Regions from separate parts of the Cytobacillus sp. IB215316 genome, predicted to be linked through region 2. Evidence: riboswitches for the same ligand, from Rfam matches in the RefSeq annotation. Region 2 holds a riboswitch; each other region holds the start of a gene.

Region 1 (6,848 bases), on a different contig from region 2:
TTCATCTTGAATTTTTTTTGGTACAATGCTTGATAAAACATAGGAATACGAGTGGTTGTGAATGACCTCCTGTTGAGCTAGCATAATCATGAGTGCATTGACAGAAGAATCTGTAATATAGTCAGCAACCTTACTTGCATAGTCAGATTGAATGCTATCTAAAAGAGCTAATAATCCAATGATTTTCAAAAACGCATCCTGCTCAACTTGAGAGAGCTGTGGAAATTGTTTTATATCCTTTCCCATATTAATTTCAAACGGTGTCCAGAAGTTTGCTAACATTACTTTGTATTTTGGGTATGCCCAAGGAAAACGGACGTCATCCCAGTTTAATATATTTGAACTTGCCCCGTTGATCATACTTGTTGAACAGTTTGGTGCTTGTGCATCCATGAGCTCTCGTTTGGCAATTGTAATCATCATTATCCCCCTCTTTTAACTATGACAGCTATCGCAATCTTCAATGTCAGCAGTTGATGTTGAACGTACATAATAGGTTGTTTTTAATTCGTTTCGCCAAGCAAGTGTATGAAGCTCCAATAATTCTTTAGCCTTTACGTCATTCCGAACGTAAATATTAAATGAAATTGATTGGTCGATATGCCGCTGTCGTTTCGCATTTTGCATAATACTCCACTTTTGGTCAATAGTATAAACCGACTTGTAATACCAGTTTGTGTAAGATGTCAAATCTGGTGCAGTAACTGGTATTTTATAGTTCTTTTTCTCTTCAGAGTATTCTTTTCTAAATATCGGGTCAATACTTGCTGTAGACCCTGCAATGATCGAAGTTGATGAATTAGGTGCTACTGCAAGCAAATACCCGTTTCGAATACCGTGCTTCTTAACATTTCCTTTTAACTCATTCCATTGTTTTGAATGATATTTTCTGTATTCGAAATATGCTCCTGATTCCCAATCTGAGCCGTAAAATGCAGGATAGGGTGTTTTTTCCTTAGCCAATTCCATGCTAGCTTGAATTGTTTCGAACGCAATTTGTTCATACAGTTCATCACAATAAGCGACAGCTTCATCACTTTCCCACGCTATACCTTTTAATGCTAATAAATGGTGCCACCCAAATGTACCTAATCCAATCCCTCTATATTTTTCATTTGTTATTTCAGCTTGTAATACAGGAATTGCATTTAAATCTATTACATTATCAAGCATACGAACTTGTATTTTAATTAACCGGTTAAGGACATCATCCTGAACTGCTTTAGCTAAAGAGATTGATGATAAATTACAAACGACAAAATCCCCAGGCTCTTTCACAGTAATGATTTGACCATCATCTACCATTTGTTCAACAACAACTGTGGGACTCATATTTTGCATAATTTCTGTACATAGATTACTACAAAAAATCATCCCTTTATGTCTGTTTGGGTTTGCTCTATTTGCTGTATCTCGGTAGAACATATATGGTGTTCCTGTTTCTAACTGTGAAATCATAATAGCTTTGAAAATATCTATCGCCGCTACAGTTTCTTTTGAAAGGATCGGATTGTTGACGCATTCCCAATATTTATCTCTAAAAGACCCTTTGCCACGCTCCTCATCAAAATAATCCTCTAATGAAAAGCCCATTGTTTTTCTTACTTCGTGTGGGTCAAAAAGATACCACTCACCACGTTTTTCAACAACCTCCATAAATACATCAGGTATACACACTCCGGTGAATAGATCATGTGTACGAAGTCTTTCATCTCCATTATTTAATCTCGTATCAAGAAACGACAATATATCCTTATGCCATACATCTAAATAAACTGAAATCGCTCCTTGCCTTTGGCCAAGCTGGTCAACAGACACTGCCGTATTGTTTAACTGCTTCATCCAAGGTATAACCCCTGATGAAACTCCTTTAAAACCCTTTATGTCACTACCTCTCGCTCTAATTTTCCCTAAATAAACACCTATCCCTCCACCATTTTTAGATAAATTCGCGATGTCTGTATTCGAATCATATATCCCTTGCAAGCTATCATCAACTGTATCTATAAAACAACTTGATAGCTGGCCATAGCTTTTTCCTGCGTTAGCAAGTGTTGGTGTTGCAACCGTCATATACAAATTAGAGAGTGCCCAATACGATTCCTTAATAAGCGCTAATCTATTTTCCTTATTTTCGTTCATCATCAATGTCATTGCAATGATGAGAAACCGCTCTTGTGGTAACTCAAATACTTCTCCTTGATGAGATTTTGCCAAATAACGATCCGATAATGTTAATAAACCTATATATGTAAAATATTGATCCCGCTCTGGTACGATAATGTCTGCTAATATATCAATTTCTTCTCTTGAATATTGTGAGAGTAATTTCGGACTATAAATTCCCATCTCCGTCAGCTTTAATAGCAATTGATAAAATGAACCATAGTGATAACCTGACGACTCACCTCTATTTTCAGCTGCTTTTTGATAAAGTGAATCAAGATATATATTTGCAGCAAAGAAAGTCCAATCAGGCTCTAACGATGTAATCCTTTCCAGTGCAGATAATATTAACATGTTGGTAAGTTGGTCAATATACCATTCATCTTTATTCTCAAGAGCCAGCATTATTTTCTCTCGATATTCATCAAATGATAAATGAGGAAATCTATCAGCTATTTTTTGAACATAATCTAAAACCATTTCAGACGTACCATCAGCCAGCTGCTGATACTCAACTAATACCTTTTGCATTCTTTCCATCCCCTTTTAATAAAAATGCGTATGAATCTCGCCTGCCTCCAACATGCAATGAAATCATTACACATGCTAGGTATATTGTGAAGTGACTCAATGGGTTAGAAGGCAGAGCTAGACCCTGTTCATCCTAAAATATAAAAAAGCTCATCCTTAGTAAGATGAGCGAACAGAACGATGGATATATAAAAGAGAGAATTATCACCCTTTTAAGAATAGTCATTCAACAAAAAAATGTTTGAATGATTTTTCTTCTCCTCGTCCTATCCTCCCAACTCCCGAAGAAAATAGCACTACATAAAAAAGGCAGGTCTCCTGACTTGTGCTTCGCTTTACTTTAAGCCCCTTCCCATGAAATCGTACTTCACAGTGGTTTCGCTTATTTCATCAGCACTTACAGTTGCGGGTACAGTTTTGGATTTTCACCAAATTCCCTACATGGAGATGTTCTATATTTCCGGAACATCTATACGTCGATTTTTCGACACCTTTTTTACTAGATAACAAAATATTGTATTATCAACTTAATTATACTACTAAATATTGAATTTCAATTTAAATTATAATAGGTTTTGACATTTCTTGCAATAAAAACTACACGCAAATAAGTAGTATTTTTTGTTGTTGAGCCTAACCTCGATTCTCTCATGATGGTAAACCAATGTAGCTCAAATGAAACCCCTATGGTAACAACCTATCGTAATCTATATTGAAAAGCCAATTTAATTTCAAATGGCGTGGATATGTTAATAAAGTAATTGAGGTTTCTGGTAAAGTATTAAAAATAGATATTACTATAAAGCATACAAGAGAACGAAGGAAATCGATCGAAATATTAGAATATATGAGAAAGCCATAGCCAAAGGGACAACGTTATCTCCGAGAGATATTTTACATTATGCTAATAAATGCTTGGATCATAAATACTATGAGCAAGCCATTCATTTGTATGAAACCATTCTTGCTATAACAAATCAGGATAAAGAATTTAAGTGTTATGCTATATGGAAGATTGCTGATACTTATATTAACCTTAAAAATTATGACAAAGCGATTGAGTATTGTTTAGGCTCTTTTAAGGTTGATTCTCCAAAAGCTGAAATATGTTGCAGGTTAGCAACAAGCTTTCAGTTAAAGAACGACATTCACCAAGCCATCAGTTGGTATAAAATAGCGACAACTAATGAAATTCCTCAATTAGAAGATTGTGGGTTTCCCATTTTTCAAGAATCATGTTACACATGGATTCCTCACCTAAAATTATGTGCTTGTTATATATATTTAGAAGACTATTCAAAAGCAAAGGTGCATAACGAGTTAGCACAAAAATATGTTCCTAATAGTTTTGCTGTAAAAGAATACAATCGGTTCTTACATGAAAAACATCTAGAAAGCTGAAATTCCAGAAAATTAAACGTCAACTAACCCACAATCCGTTATAATTTTGGGTTAATTGACATTTATCTGAAGTGTGCATATTCCTTTAACTAAATCGGTATCGGAAGTTCTGTCATGGGCAGAAGGCGCGAATCTTCGATTGCTGCAGTCCGATGTCCAATACCGGCAAGGTAGTCTTGATGACTTGAAAAAGCAAGAAACGACTGCACGCTGTTCTGGCGGATTAGCATGACAAGATCCCACCTTTCGTCTTCTGGACCGATAAGAAACTCTCCGCTATTACCAAGAAACATGACTTCTCCCCCACTTTCACGGAGAAATGGGAGCGTGTGCTCAATATAGCGGTTGAAAGCTTCAGCACCGCTAATTGGGACCTCCGATGATAGTTCAGGATTAGCTGTGTAATCGGCAATATCACGAAAACGCAGCAGGTTCAGCATGATGATACTACCCTCATATCCCTGTTGGATGAACCTCATACCAGCACGTTGCGATGGTTCGATGTAACGAACGGTTTTAGTGTTCTTTACACTCATTTTCTTCACTCCTTGACGTAATTTAAGTCAATAGTAACAAAAGACATAAATTATGTCGATACTTTTGACATGATTTATGTCTTTTTTTCCTCAAGCAAAAATATTTATTGAAGTGATCTATCCATTAGCCCAATAAGCTTTACTCCACAATATGGCCCTAAAATGAAAAAAAGCACTAATCCTTGTTACAGATTAGCGCCAGACTGTTGAGACTCAATTTACCTTATATAAACTAGGGTTGTTCTACTAAATTGCTATTTTACTAGATTCCTTATAGCATGGATATTTTGTAATTGTTTCTTTACAACTTGAGTAAGTTGAACTGCTGCTTCATAAAATCCATATTGGTCTGTACCTCAACGTGTATTGAGTTTTATGTTATTATTTCTCCTCGACTGTAAGAGATTTTACATTATTGTTTCCAACTGGATTATCACTTAGGTCTTTATCACTCACTGTAAATAATTGACTTGTTCCCCCAAAATTAGTTCTTGTATACAAAGTCGCTTTGTAATCACCGACAATATATATGGAGGATAATGAGCCTTCCGTAATTCCAACTTCCTCTGTCGTGGAATAAGCCCCGATTTTAGTAATCCTTTTATACGTATTTAGTGGATTATAGTTTTTATCTTTAAATAAATAAACTCCTTTTGGCAATATCATAAATGAAGAAACTTGGTTTTTGCCAACATTTGAACCAGATAGCCACTTTGATCCATCTTTATATGAAGACATACTTCCCTCATAATTCATATGTTCATATAATACAGCAGCCCAATCTCCTATAACGAGGACTGAACTTAATGCATCATTAGGAAAACCACCTTCACACCCATCCTTAGTAATTAATCCACACAATAACCAATTATTATATCTATTGTGTTCTCCTTTGAAGTTTTTATCTTTAAAGAAGTGAACACCTTCACCTTTTACTATTTTGATGGCAGATGCTCGATTATCACCTATATCTCTATCATCTAATGTTTTGTCACCGCCATCATTAAACCAAGAAACTTCACCATCATAGCCTTTATATTGATAGGTTATTAGCGCATACGGTCCAACAACCTTCACTGAAGATAAATCATCATTTGGAAAGCCGATACCTGCTTGAATATCATCAAATGAGGATATACCATCATTATTTCTAGATTTAAATAGCATGTCACCCATATACTGCGATCCTGTAAATAGATAAACACCATCTTTCTTTTCTTGCACCTCTAGAGATGAAACCGTATTAGCGCCAATTTCCTTTGAATCTAAGTCACGGAAAGTCGCATTGCCAAATATCGTTTGAGTTAAACCACCATAACTTTTATCTTTGTGTAGTGTAACATATACATCTCCTCTTACTAATATAGATGATAGGCTATTATTCGGAAAATCTAATGAACTCACATCAGATATTTTTTGACCTTTACTGACTGCAACACACTCCCCGTTAAATCCTGTTTTAGTAAAAAGAAATGCAGTTTCTGTTACAGAAAAGTTATTAGCTATTTTAGAAGCTGGTGATTTAATTAATTTATCATTATATAAAACTTCCTTCACAATATAAAAATCTACGTTGTTATTTTCAACTAATACATCGTATAATTCAGCAGAAATATTCACTGAAGCATCTGTGCCTTCAAATGCCCCTACTTCTTCACCGCCTGTGTCAGGATTACCAATATATACTCTATAATATGTTCTCTCTCCAGCTGGTAGTTGATCATCTTCCCAAGAAAAAGGAATAGAACAGCTTGTTTGAACAATATCCCTTAACGATGCGGCTGTTAATTCGACTTTCCCAAAAACTTCATTACTTGGACGTGATACAGTTTTATATAATGTTCTGTTATCAAAAAGGGTATCTTCATGATAAGACTTGATCCAATAAACATTATTTTTTTCTGGCTCTACATTCACGTCTAACCAGCTCGTAACAGTTGGGTCTTGAATGAGTGCTGCGATACTATCATTTTTATATACGATAAAGCCGTCTACATTCGGGTCAGAAGTTTGATCCCAAGACAAAGTTGTCGTCAAGTCAGCAAATGATGAATCTACACGTACGTTTGATGGTACTTCTAAAAGAGAATCTTCTGGATAAATTGGTACTTCCATCGTTGCGTAGCCTTTATTGATCATTTTGATAACATAAGAATTTTTATCAGGTCTAAGGCCATAATCGTCTAAGTCATTTTCAAACGCTTTGCTAAGTTC
Region 2 (6,848 bases):
ACAAAAAGTGCCTATTAAATTAGCATTCCTTTGCTGCTAAAATGCAAATAGCTATTCCTTAGCTGATATGCAGTAACTTAATCGCATACAGCTTCAAAACTTATTAAGGTGCTTCCGCATTTTGTGTATGGTGTCTCAACGATATTGATCTTATTTCTTTCGTGAAATACATATATAAACTTATGCTTAACAGTGTTGATCCTCCGACTAATGGTAGCCAATAAGGTGAGATGATGTTTAGAAGTGTTCCTGACAGAATCATAGCAATCGGTACAATGGCCTTAACAATAGTTAAGCCAGTACTTATAACTCTTCCTCTTAACTGATCAGGAACCATTTGTTGAATAAACGTCATGATAGGGATATCCACAAATGATGAAGAAATCCCAAAGCCTATATTTAATACACAATAAAATATTGTGTAAAAAATAGGGTGATAAGTTTGGTTAAAGAGCAATGGTCCACTAATGAGGATTGTTAAACTGGAGATGATCATAGTCATAAGTATTAAAAACTTATGATAATGTAACTTTGAAATAAATTTTCCAATGAAAATAGATCCAATTAGCATACCAATTGGAAATGCCGCTTCAATGATTCCGAATGCAGTAGAATGAAGCTTTAAAACATTTGTAATAATAAACGGAACTGGAATGGTTGATGATAAAGTAATAAAAAAGTTAACAAGTATTGACAGAACGATAATGCCTCGTAATTTTTTTTGAGAAATAATATAAGAAAAACCTTCCTTTAGCTCTATGAAAAAGTGGTCTTTTTCTTTGTTAGGAGAATTTTTTTCGTTGAATCGGAAATTAATAAAGCACTCACTTATACTTGAAATGATAAAGGAGATAGCATTTATTAATATAAAGGTTTTTATATTAACAAAAGCAAATACCATTCCTCCTATAATTGGTCCTAAAGTAAAAGAAATTGAAAAAATTATTCTTGTGATCGCGTTGATCTTCATCAAGTTATTTTCATGAACAATATTTGGTTTAGATGATTCGATGCTCACACTAGCAAATGTACTGAAGACATTTAAAATAAATGTAATTGCATAAATCCAATATAAATGGAGTTCATGAAGGCTAATTACATATAAAATAAGAAGCACCACGCCACTTAATACATCACTAAAAACTAGTATGAATTTACGGTTCAGACGGTCTGTGATAACTCCAGCTACAGGTCCTAAAATAATGGTCGGTATAATAGATAATATTAAGTTTGTTGCAAATGAAAGCCCCGAACCTGTTACTGTCAAAACATATAAACTGATAGCAAATGAGTAAACGAAAGATCCAAATAACGAGACAATGCTTCCAAATGAAAGTAAGATCAAATTTTTTACATCAGATTTTGGATCAAACATTTGACTTAATTTATTCCTCAATATTTCCCCCTCCTTTATAGTAATCCTAATTCATCGGGAAAGGGCAATAGCAAGGTAGTATTTACGTTTTTTTTACGATGAAATTTACAAAAGGTCGGGTTAACCCAACCTTTTTCCATAATAAAGATAAGTATACATCTTCTCGCCATCTAGTAATTGCAATTCATACTTTCCAGGGGATTGATCAACTGGAATAGAGACCATATCGTCGACAAGGTCATAGCGTAAAGTTTTTAATTTCTCTTTGATGTTATTAAGTTGAAAGTTTTGTCTATAAGACGGATTGATTTCATTTTTTATATGATAGTTTTCATACGTCAAATATGCACCGATTAAATTACTTTCTTCTTTTAAATAAAGCTGTACTTCCTCTATTAAAAAGTTTTCATGTTGAAAGCTATGCTCTGAACTGCCTGTATCAATTAAAAAATCGACTGCTTCTTTTTTTAATGGAATATGTAGGAAATCAGAACAAATAAATAAGATATTTTTCTGTTCTTCATAAGTTTCTAAAATGCTTTTTAATACGTAATGTCGTTGGTAATCATGATCAACAGCAATATAGAGGCAATCTTTAGGCAAGGAGTTATAGATATGCCTTAATGAGAAACCAATTCCGGTACCAAGATGGAGCAATATTTTATGCGTTAATTGTTCAAAATTAACCCTTTTATAAAACCAGTCAACAGCCTGATATAGATGATCTAAATATTTTTCATCTGTTTCCTTAATGTAATCTGATATAAAATAGTTGAATTCATTCATCATATGACTTGGACTTTTAACGTGGTGAGCATGATGAATGGTTTGTGGGGTGAAGAGAATTCCGTCTTTAATAAAGTGTTGATGCTCACAGTTACATTGAAGAACACCATGTAAGATTTGATTGTTAACGATGTCTCCATTTTTAATGCTTAAAGCAGCGCCGCATTTTTTACATTCTAAAAGTGGGAGCACTGATAAGCTCATACCCATTTTAAGCTGTTTAGGTTTATTCGTTGTATTTAAATGGGTAAGTTCATTTTGCAAATTTTGTCTCGTTTCTTCGTATTCGACTATTTTATGTTCTATCGTATGTAGCTTTTCTACAAAAATCTCTTTGTAAAATTCGTTATTTTCTAGTGCGGATAATTTGCCAAGTCTTTTATATTGAAAGATTGTTTTTATTTCACTTAACGAAAAGCCGAGGTTTTTTAAGTAAATAATATCCTTTACATCTCTGTGGCACTGTTCATCAAATTGATACTGTCCGGATGCTTTCTCAGGTGTTATTAAGCCAAGGTCTATGTAGTGTCTAGTTGTATTTATGCTTATTTTATTTTCTTTAGAAAATTGTCCTATTTTCATAGTTAGTCACCTTAACTTTGTTTTATTAGAAATCAAATTAATATTTATTATATTATACACGTACTATTAGAAATTTCCTTTCACAAATATACATGATATGAAAAAAGCTAGACTCATAATTTAATTTAGAATATACTGAATTATAACAACTGAATGATGAAATAAACAGGTGTTGTGCATAAGTAAAAGCTGTGTACAACTTAAAAGGGAAGTTCGGTGTAAAGCCGACGCGGTTCCCGCCACTGTAAGTCTGAGCAACCTGCATATGTGTCACTGTTTCGTAAAGAAATGGGAAGGCGCAGGAAGTGTTGAAGATAAGTCAGGAGACCTGCCTGTTTAAGTAACACGATTGTAACCTACGGGAATATAGGGAGGTGTTGTTAAGAATTAGTATGTAAACATATAGTTAATACTGACTTTTTCTGAGCACTCGATCCTTTATGGTTTGAGTGCTCTTTTTATTTTACATAAAGGCTCTTTCGGAATCTTCTAATTTTGTGTAGTAACCACGAGCTATATTCGTGTGTATATCAATATATTTGGAATTAGCCTTTATAAACATGGGGGAGAGCTTCACTGATGAAAAGAAAACATGCTTGGCTATTCGTAACAATTATTATTGGTTTGACTAGTTATTTTTGGCTGAATTCATTTCGGCCAGTATATGCGATGCACATAATGGAGGGCTTCCTGCCGGTTGGGTGGGCTATTTTTTGGTGGGTTTTAACCATTCCATTTTTGGCTGTTGGGATGTACTCCATCCGAAAAAAAGTGAAAGAAAACCCTGAGGTGAAGACGATGCTTGGGCTATCAGGGGCGTTTGCATTTGTGTTGTCAGCATTAAAAATCCCTTCTGTAACTGGAAGTAGTTCACATCCGACTGGTGTTGGGCTAGGTACTGTGCTTTTTGGTCCAACAGTCATGAGTGTACTAGGGACGATTGTATTAATGTTTCAATCATTATTGCTCGCTCATGGCGGTATCACAACACTCGGTGCAAATGCATTTTCAATGGCTGTTGTAGGACCAATGGTTACATATTTCGTATTTAAAGCAGGCTTAAGAGTAAATTTCTCTTTTGCAGTCTCAGTTTTTTTAGCAGCCATGTTAGGAGATCTCAGTACTTATACTGTGACAGCTTTTCAATTAGCTCTGGCATTTCCGACTGAGGTTGGAGGAGTTGTAGCATCATTTATCAAATTTGCTGGGATTTTCTCTTTCACACAAATTCCTTTAGCAGTGAGTGAGGGGCTATTAACAGTAGTAGTTATGAACTTGCTTGCAAAATACAATGTTCGAGAATTACAGCTATTAAATGTTCCAGTAGTTAGAATGAGTTCAAAAAAAGCTTAGAACAATAAGGTAGTATGTTTGAGCAAAAAGAGAAGTAACTCAATTAGTTATACTACAGCCATTTTTTCAGTTTTTTTAACTTACATTTGAGTAACTGATGTGTATGAAATGATTTTTATAGACTTTAACAAAGAAAAGATGCCCTGAACTAGTTATATTCTTGTTTAGCTTTTATTACGAAAAGCAACTATTAATGCGAAAACAGCTATTTGAAACAAGGAGGTATGTTAATTAATGAAAAATCTGATTTTGATAGTGTTGGTCATCTTGTTGGCTATTGTTCCTTTAGTAACACAGCAGGCTGCTGAATTTGGTGGGGCAGATGGACAAGCTGAAGAAGCGATTGGTGAAATAGCACCTAATTATGAGCCTTGGTTCAACGTATTATGGGAGCCACCAAGCGGTGAGATAGAAAGCTTGCTATTTTCCTTACAAGCGGCCATAGGTGCAATTATAATCGGCTATGTTATCGGCTATGGTAGAGCACGAAAAAAATTCTCCACTGAATCTTCTAGTGAGGTGAAGCATGCTTCGGATTGACCAGCTTGCTTATTTGAATCAGCTACGACATGTTCACCCTATTGAGAAAGCAGTTTTCACATTTTTATTTTTGTTTTTCTGTCTTATTACAAAAAGTGAAGTTATTGCTGTTATAACTTTGTTAATCATGAGCATGGCAATAGTTTTTGGTGCGAAAATCTCAGTACGTGATTATATAAAACTACTTTTATTACCATCATTTTTTTTGGTTTCAAGTATTATACCTATTCTTATTTCGGTTGCACCGTATGACTACAAAGTAATTGATTCTTTATGGTCAATGACTTTTGGTACGTGGCAGTTGTATATATCTACAGATAATATATCAATCGTTACAAGCTTATTTTTTACCGTTTTCTCAACTGTAAGTTGCATGTATTTCTTAATATTATCTACGCCGCTTCATGATATTTTATGGCTTCTACAGAAAATGAAACTACCAACACTATTTATTGAACTCGTTGCATTCACATATAGATTTATTTTTGTACTCTTAGATAAAGCTCAAGAAGTCTATATCGCACAAGCTTCTAGACTTGGCTATCAACATTACCGTCTATCAATTTATTCTTTAGGTCAGCTAGTGGTAGGGGTGTTTGTAAAGTCTATGAAGTACGCAAAAGAACTACAAATAGCTGTAGATACACGTGGTGGACAAGATGGTAATTATGAAATTGAAAGCAGCTATAAATATCATCCACTGAACTGGGGGATCGTAGCGATATCAATGCTGACGCTTACATTTGTAGCATCAGCTATGTAAAAGGAGTTCTGTTTAATGAGTACACCAATTATAGAGCTTGAAAACATTATATACCAATATCCTGATGGGACTGATGCTATAAACAATATTTCTCTATCTATTGAACAAGGAAAGAAAATTGCTTTGTTAGGAAATAACGGGGCTGGAAAGTCAACATTGTTTTTACATTTCAATGGGATTTTACAACCCACGAGTGGTTCCATCTGTTTTCAAGGTGAAACGTTACGGTACAAGCGCAAAGAGATAAAGAGATTACGTCAACAGGTAGGGATTGTATATCAGGATTCTGACTCTCAATTATTCTCATCTAGTGTTTATCAAGATATAAAATATGGACCTAAAAATATGGGGCTTTCTGAGAGCGAAGTGGAGCTAGCTGTGGACAAGGCAATGGTGTTAACGGAAACGACTGCATTAAAAGAAAAGCCACCTCATTTTTTAAGCATTGGCCAAAAAAAACGAGTTGCCATTGCGGGAATTGTGGCCATGGAGCCGAAGCTCATGGTATTAGATGAACCGACAGCAGGGCTAGATCCATACTATGCTAAGAAAATTATGAATGTATTACATGATATTCAAACAGAGAACAAAACAATGATTGTGTCTACACATGATGTGAATTTAGCTTATGAATGGGCTGATGAGATCATTGTAATGAATGAAGGGAGGATCATAGCCCATGACAAACCTGATCAAGTATTTCGAGACGATGCGATTTTACAAAAAAGTCACTTAGAGAAACCGTGGATCATTGATGTCTTCGAACAATTAAGAGTGAAAGATCGATTTAATTCATGCACCATTCCAAAAACAAAAAATGAAATAATGAAGCTTTTAGCAGAAATATAGTTATTGAAGGGAGAGGATGAAATTGACGACATGGAATTTACAAGGGACGAAACATCACGTGTTGATATGTAATGGTTCAAGCTGTATGAGAAAAGGTGGTGAAGAAGCTACAGTAGCTATTCGTGAAGAAATTGAAAGACTAGGTCTCGATTCAACTGTTCATACGACAAGAACGAGGTGTAATGGTAGATGTAAGGACGCGTGTGTAGCAATCGTCTATCCAGAGGGTACGTGGTATGAGAAGGTTACACCAGAACTAGGTCGCCAGATTGTTTCCGAACACCTTGCAGAAGGACAGCCCCTTACACATGCGATGAGCTATACAACAACAAATACGGGGATGCAGTTACAAGGTGATCGTCCACTTGGGATTTCGAAAGAAAAAGCAGTGGTAAATAAGTAAATGAATAATAAGGAGGGGTTAGCATGAAGGGAAAATTACTCATTGTCGGTTTCGGGCCAGGTAGTGAAGACCATATAACTAACAGGGCCAAGGAAGCCATTGCTGAAAGTGATTGTATTATTGGTTATAAAACATATGTAGATCTTATTTCAGGTCTTATAACAGATCAAGAAATAGTAAGCACAGGCATGTCAGAA
Region 3 (6,848 bases), on a different contig from region 2:
ATTTCGTGAAATGTCCTTTAAATTAATTGAAAAAGAAAATGAGGATGTAAGCCTGGGTGAATTAACGATAGACCTTCATAACCCCCAGGAAGAGTATGATTTAGGTGAAGGTTATCAAGTAAAGTTATTGAAATACTTTCCTGATTACTATTTAAATAGTAATGGTGAACCTGATACAAAATTAAAAATACCTAATAATCCTGCTTTTGTATTTGAAATGTATACACCTGATACTCCAGAAGGTGAAAGAAGCTTTGTTGCGATAAGGCAAAATATTGAGCCTAATGGGGATAATCAATATAAGATGGCTTTTTCAGGAATTGAAACGGTGAATGTCTCAGGGCTAACTGTAAGGCGTGATTTTTCATTAGCTATTATAGCCATAGGTGGAGCAATATTTATGATCGGTGTTATCCAAGGGATGTACTGGAATCATCGTCGGATTTGGTTCAAGCGTGAAGGGGATTTGATTTATATTGCAGGACATACGAATAAAAATTGGTTTAGTTTGAAAAAGGACATTACATCAATTATCGAGGATACTCAGCTCGTGATGCCAGTTGATCAAGTTGAAGATCGTAAGAAGCAGGCAAAGGGGGATTAATATGGCAGAATTAAGTAGTAATTTACTATATATTGCTTTTTTACTATATTTAATTGCAACAGTTTTTTTTGGAGGGACGATAGGCAACAAACGCAGTGATAATAAAAAAAACCGTTGGGCACAAATTGGGATTATTATTACGATCTTAGGGTTTGTGTCACAGCTTGGCTATTTTATTTTGAGGTGGATTGTAGCTGGACATGCGCCAGTCAGTAACTTATTTGAATTTACTACGTTTTTTGGAATGATGTTAGTCGGTGCATTCATTTTTATATATATTATTTATAAAACTAGTGTACTCGGTTTGTTTACACTCCCAATAGCTATGCTAGTTATTGCATATGCTAGTATGTTTCCAACTGACATTTCTCCTTTAATACCTGCGTTACAAAGTGACTGGTTATACATACATGTTATTACTGTATCAGCAGGTCAAGCAATTCTTGCAGTAAGTTTTGCTGCTGGGTTAATTTATTTAGTTAGATCAGTAGATCAATCGAAGAAAAGTAAACGGACGTTTTGGCTTGAATTAATATTGTATAGCTTAGTAAGCACAATAGGTTTTATTACCATTACTAGTGGGTTTAAGGTTTTAGATTATGAAGCGACATTCTCATATGTTGACAAGAGTGAACAGCCACTTGAAGTTACTTATCAACTTCCAGCTTTAGTTGGACCATATCAAGGGGAGCTTCTTACAGCTGGACGCTTTGAGCCACTAATAAGTATGCCTGCCGTTATCGATGCACAAAAATTAAATACTTTACTATTATCATTAATTACAGGATTAATTATATACGGCATGCTGAGGTTAATACTCAGGAAAAGAATTGGAGCTGCATTGCAGCCTATTGTGAAAAATGTTAATTTAGATCTAGTGGATGAGATAGGTTACCGTGCAGTAACGATTGGGTTTCCAATATTCACATTAGGCGGGCTAATCTTTGCGATGATTTGGGCGCAAATAGCATGGAATCGTTTTTGGGGATGGGATCCAAAAGAGGTATGGGCGCTTATTACTTGGCTCTTTTATGCAGCCTTTTTACATTTAAGACTTTCTAAAGGATGGCACGGTGAAAAATCAGCATGGTTAGCGGTAATTGGTTTTGCCATTATTATGTTTAATCTAGTTGCTGTTAACCTAGTCATTGCAGGATTACATTCATACGCATAATCATAAAGACAGATACGCATAAACCTATACGTTAACAATTTCAACTATTAACATTGTCTGAGGAGGACGAGACATATGGAAAGAGAAATTAAGATATTAGTTGTTGATGATGAAGAACGAATTCGACGACTATTAAGGATGTATTTGGAGCGTGAAGATTACGTAATTGAAGAAGCAGACAACGGTAATGATGGTTTACTTAAAGCTCTTGAAAATGACTATGACCTCATTCTTTTAGATTTAATGATGCCTGGTAAAGATGGCATTGAAGTATGTAGAGAGCTTAGAGAAAAAAAGGCGACACCTACAATTATGCTAACTGCAAAAGGTGAAGAAGTGAATCGTGTCCAAGGGTTTGAAGTTGGGACAGATGATTATATCGTTAAACCATTTAGCCCGAGAGAGGTTGTACTTAGAGTCAAAGCATTGTTAAGAAGGTCTTCACCGACTTCTTATTTACAAACTGAAACAACTACAAAAGATGTAATTGTATTCCCTCATTTATCAATTGATAATGATGCACATCGTGTATCTGCGGATGGGAAAGAGGTCAGTCTTACACCTAAGGAGTATGAGCTTCTTTATTTTCTTGCCAAGGCTCCTGATAAAGTGTTTGATAGAGAGCAATTATTAAAAGAAGTTTGGCACTATGAGTTTTTTGGTGACTTACGTACTGTTGATACACACGTAAAACGTCTACGTGAAAAACTGAATCGTGTTTCTGAAGAAGCAGCAAAAATGATCGTAACTGTTTGGGGTGTGGGTTACAAGTTTGAGGTAACCAATGAATGAAACTTTGGCGAAGTGTAGTAGGGAAATTATGGTTTACCATTTTGCTATTAGTTTCATTCGTATTATCAATTCTAACCGTCCTTTTACTCCAGTTTTTTGAAAATTATCATGTCAATGAGGCAAAGAATGATTTAACAAAAACAGCGACCAAAATAGCCTCGATCATGGAAGAATATGATGATAAACAATTAGCACGGAATATTTCATGGGAATTAATTGATGAGATGACGAAAGTCATTATTGTATATGATAAAGATAATTATTGGTATTCACCTGATAGTAATGTACTAGAAAACCTACCAATATCATCGATCTTTAATGATAAACAACTAGCCAGGGTGTTTACGAACAGGGAAGTAATAAGCGAAAAGAAATACTTACATGAAATCACAGCTCCAGTTGATAAAAACAGCCAATTGTTTTTAGTTGCTGCACCTTTAAAAGTTTCTAACGAAGAAAATGGCGCAGTAATTATATATCAGTCATTAAGGGCTGTTGAAGAGACATCACATCAAACAACTAAACTAATACTTTTAGCTGCGGGAGTCGCAATTGTATTAACGACCATATTTGCTTTTTTCTTGTCAACTAGAATAACTTCTCCACTTCTTAAAATGAGAGAAGCAGCGTTCGAAGTGGCAAAGGGGAAATTTGATACGAAGGTACCGATTTTGACAAATGATGAAATTGGTGATTTAGCTACTGCTTTTAATCAAATGGAGCGACAATTAAAGTATAATATGAACGCGTTAAGTCAAGAAAAAGAGCAGTTATCTAGTATTTTAAGCAGTATGGTTGATGGTGTAATTACTTTTAATAAAGATGGCTCGATCTTAGTTTCAAACCCACCTTCTGAGCAATTTTTGCAAGCATGGTATTACGAACAAGGCAATTTAGAGAAGCCAACAGAAGAGCTACCATCAGAGGTTCGAGAATTGTTTAAACAAGTTGTTTCTTTTGAGAAAGAACAGACGATAGAAATCACATTACAAGGTAGGAATTGGGTTATCGTTATGAGCCCGTTATATGATAATAAATTTGTCAGAGGAGCTGTCGCAGTACTTCGAGATATGACTGAAGAACGAAGGTTAGACAAGCTACGAGAAGATTTTATTGCGAATGTGTCCCATGAATTAAGAACACCAATTTCTATGTTACAAGGATACAGTGAAGCGATCATTGATGATATTGCTAGTAGCGATCAAGAAAAGAAAGATATCGCAAAAGTAATATATGATGAATCTTTACGTATGGGTAGGCTAGTGAATGAGCTATTGGATTTAGCTAGAATGGAAGCTGGTCACTTAAATTTGCATTTAGAAGAGATAGATATTCAACCTTACATTCAAAGAATAATTCGCAAATTTCATGGGTTGGCACAGGATAAGTTAATTACCATGGACGTGCAAATTAACGTAGTACATAAAACAATTATGTTTGATCCTGATAGGATTGAACAAGTATTAACTAATCTGATTGATAATGCAATACGTTATACTGATGAGCAGGGAACTGTTGTTGTAAAAGTTGATTCTATAAAAGATGGTTTGAAAATTGACGTCAAAGACTCTGGTTCAGGAATTCCTGAGGAGGACTTACCATTTGTCTTTGAACGCTTCTATAAAGCAGATAAAGCTCGAACGCGTGGACGTTCAGGTACTGGACTGGGCTTAGCAATTGCTAAGAATTTGATAGAGGCGCACAATGGAAATATCTTCGTTCATAGTAAAATTGATGAAGGAACTACATTTTCATTCTTTATACCACAATAATAAAATGCACGATTGTGCCATGTTAAGTATTTGATAAGCAGTCAAATTATTCTTGTCAATATATTAATAATCGGGTATTATGAAAAAGAATTTTTAAAAGGGCTCATTTCGTATATGGTGTTACTATTGTTAGTAAATATGCTAGAAATGGATTTATGGCAATTAGTTTTATCCTAAACGTCTTTGCATGAATAACAATAATCAATGCGTAAACAGCCTAAAAATGAATAGTGCTAGGTGTCTTTTCTATTATACTACATAGGAAATAAAGGGAATGTTAAAACATTCCATAAAGACTTAAAAGGGAATTCTAGTGTGAATCTAGAACTGCCCCCGCAACTGTATTTGTGGACGAAATGATATTACCACTGTATGGAATAATAATATTATACATATTTATTGTTAGCCATATGGGAAGGATCAAAGTAGGATGAAGCATGAGTCAGTAGACCTGCCAAGCACTATATACGTTTTCAATTCTTCGGGGATTGAGTATTGAGACGGTCGAGTAGTGTATTTTTTAGTAACAATACATTTATGATGCCGTCTAACAGCTCATCCAATTCGGATGGGCTTATTTCTATTTAGGCTGATTTCGTTAACATTGTTGTTACCTAAACAACAGAGGTTTATAATCATTCTCATCGTTGTATAGAAGAAAAGACAACACATAACTCTAGTTGTCCTAATACGAAAAACAACAATGAATACGAAAACTGCCATATTAAAAAAGAAGGAGAAAAAAGATGTTAAACATTAAAAAGTACTTCCCTACTGTCTTTATCGTTATTTTATCATTCATTTTATTAGTAGGTTGTGGTCAAACAGAGGTTAAAAATAATGAAGCTTCTACAAATGTAGAACAGGAAACTAAAGTTGATGATAAAGCAGAGTCTAGCTTTCCAGTAACAATTACGGATGGATTAGGTAATGACGTGACAATAGAAGAAGAGCCACAAGCAATAGTGTCGTTAATACCAAGTAATACAGAAATAGCTTTTGCGTTAGGTTTAGGTGATAAAATGGTTGGTGTAGGTGATTGGGCTGATTATCCACCAGAAGTAGCCGATATAGCAAGGGTTGGAGGAACAGAATTTAATGTTGAAAAGGTGATTTCATTAAACCCAGACGTCGTTCTTGCCCATGCCTCAAGTGCGCATAGCTCTACTGAAGGTCTTCAACAACTACGAGATGCTGGTATAAACGTGGTCGTTGTTAACAATGCAACATCATTTAAAGCAGTTTATGACTCTATTAAAATGATTGGTGTTGTCACTGGAACAGAAGAAAATGCAGACAAGATCATAAGTGATATGACAGAAAAATTGAATCTGATTAAAGAGAAGTCAGCAGAAATTAAAGAAGCTGATCAAAAGGTAGTTTGGATAGAAATATCCCAAGCTCCAGATCTATTTACGACGGGAAAAGGTACCTTCATGCACGAAATGCTTGAAGCAATTGGAGCAATAAATGCAGCAGGCGATCAAGAAGGTTGGCCACAATTTACAGAGGAAGATGCGGTATTGCTTAAGCCAGATGTTATTGTTATTACATATGGGTATTATGTCGATAATGCAGTTGATCAAGTATTAGCGCGTGATGCATGGCAAGAAGTACCAGCTGTAAAAAACAAACTGGTTTTTGATATTAACTCTAATTTAGTAACACGTTCTGGTCCACGTTTAATTGAAGGAGTAGAAGAACTTGCAAAAGCTGTCTATCCTGACATTTATCAATAAAAACCGTTCTCTACCATATATTATTACTGTATGTTTTGTTATATTTTCAATTTTGTTAGGGGTTTCGATAGGGACGTTATCGATCCCCTTTTCTACTATTTTAAACGTGATCTTTTATAGTGTTTTTCATTTAGGATCAATAGAGACGATTGATACAACAGTAGTAAATATTATAATGGCGATTCGCTTACCCCGAGTGATTCTAGCTTTTATAGTCGGATCTTCTCTAGCGATTGCAGGGGCTGCATTTCAAGGGTTGTTAAAAAACCCATTAGCAGATCCTTATACACTTGGAGTATCTTCTGGAGCATCAGTTGGAGCAGTAATTGTGCTTTTTTTTGCTATACATATCCCTTTTATAGGGAAATTTACTTTACCTATATTTAGTATTTCTTTTGCGTTTCTATCCCTCATACTCGTATTAGTGTTTGCCCGAGCAGTTGAGAAATCCATGTCTGTGGAAACGATTATTTTAACTGGGATTATATTTAGCTCATTTTTAGGGTCTATTATTTCTTTAATGATTGCACTTACTGGTGAAGAATTAAGACAGATCATTAACTGGTTATTAGGTAGTGTAGCAATGAGGGGTTGGGATTATATTAAAATTATTCTACCTTTTTATATGGTAGGCATTTTATTACTACTCGGAAATGGAAGAGAGTTAAATGCATTTTCATTTGGTGAAGAGTCAGCTAAAGTTTTAGGGGTTAACGTGGCAAAACGAAAAATGACCATTTTGGCAGCTTCTTCATTATTAACAGGTG

The links. A riboswitch is a leader RNA that binds a small molecule or an ion and turns the genes downstream of it on or off. The one in region 2 is predicted to bind cobalamin.
Region 1: it holds a riboswitch for cobalamin, as region 2 does, so the genes downstream of both, SLH48_RS14105 (ribonucleoside-diphosphate reductase subunit alpha) here and SLH48_RS18325 (energy-coupling factor ABC transporter permease) in region 2, are expected to answer to the same signal.
Region 3: it holds a riboswitch for cobalamin, as region 2 does, so the genes downstream of both, SLH48_RS03080 (ABC transporter substrate-binding protein) here and SLH48_RS18325 (energy-coupling factor ABC transporter permease) in region 2, are expected to answer to the same signal.

Annotation. Positions count from the first base shown of each region.
Region 1 is NZ_JAXBMC010000008.1:132,852-139,699, forward strand. It holds gene SLH48_RS14100 (ribonucleotide-diphosphate reductase subunit beta) at 1-423, opposite strand, end outside; gene SLH48_RS14105 (ribonucleoside-diphosphate reductase subunit alpha) at 436-2,706, opposite strand; cobalamin riboswitch at 2,988-3,207, opposite strand; gene SLH48_RS14110 (tetratricopeptide repeat protein) at 3,613-4,098, shown strand; gene SLH48_RS14115 (DUF1330 domain-containing protein) at 4,188-4,634, opposite strand; gene SLH48_RS14120 (hypothetical protein) at 5,016-6,848, opposite strand, start outside.
Region 2 is NZ_JAXBMC010000015.1:5,532-12,379, forward strand. It holds gene SLH48_RS18315 (MFS transporter) at 104-1,396, opposite strand; gene SLH48_RS18320 (MerR family transcriptional regulator) at 1,496-2,743, opposite strand; cobalamin riboswitch at 2,894-3,094, shown strand; gene SLH48_RS18325 (energy-coupling factor ABC transporter permease) at 3,323-4,096, shown strand; gene SLH48_RS18330 (energy-coupling factor ABC transporter substrate-binding protein) at 4,331-4,636, shown strand; gene cbiQ (cobalt ECF transporter T component CbiQ) at 4,623-5,399, shown strand; gene SLH48_RS18340 (energy-coupling factor ABC transporter ATP-binding protein) at 5,415-6,248, shown strand; gene SLH48_RS18345 ((2Fe-2S) ferredoxin domain-containing protein) at 6,271-6,651, shown strand; gene cobJ (precorrin-3B C(17)-methyltransferase) at 6,675-6,848, shown strand, end outside.
Region 3 is NZ_JAXBMC010000001.1:661,381-668,228, forward strand. It holds gene SLH48_RS03060 (cytochrome c biogenesis protein ResB) at 1-604, shown strand, start outside; gene ccsB (c-type cytochrome biogenesis protein CcsB) at 606-1,778, shown strand; gene SLH48_RS03070 (response regulator) at 1,854-2,570, shown strand; gene SLH48_RS03075 (ATP-binding protein) at 2,567-4,342, shown strand; cobalamin riboswitch at 4,601-4,816, shown strand; gene SLH48_RS03080 (ABC transporter substrate-binding protein) at 5,098-6,081, shown strand; gene SLH48_RS03085 (iron ABC transporter permease) at 6,047-6,848, shown strand, end outside.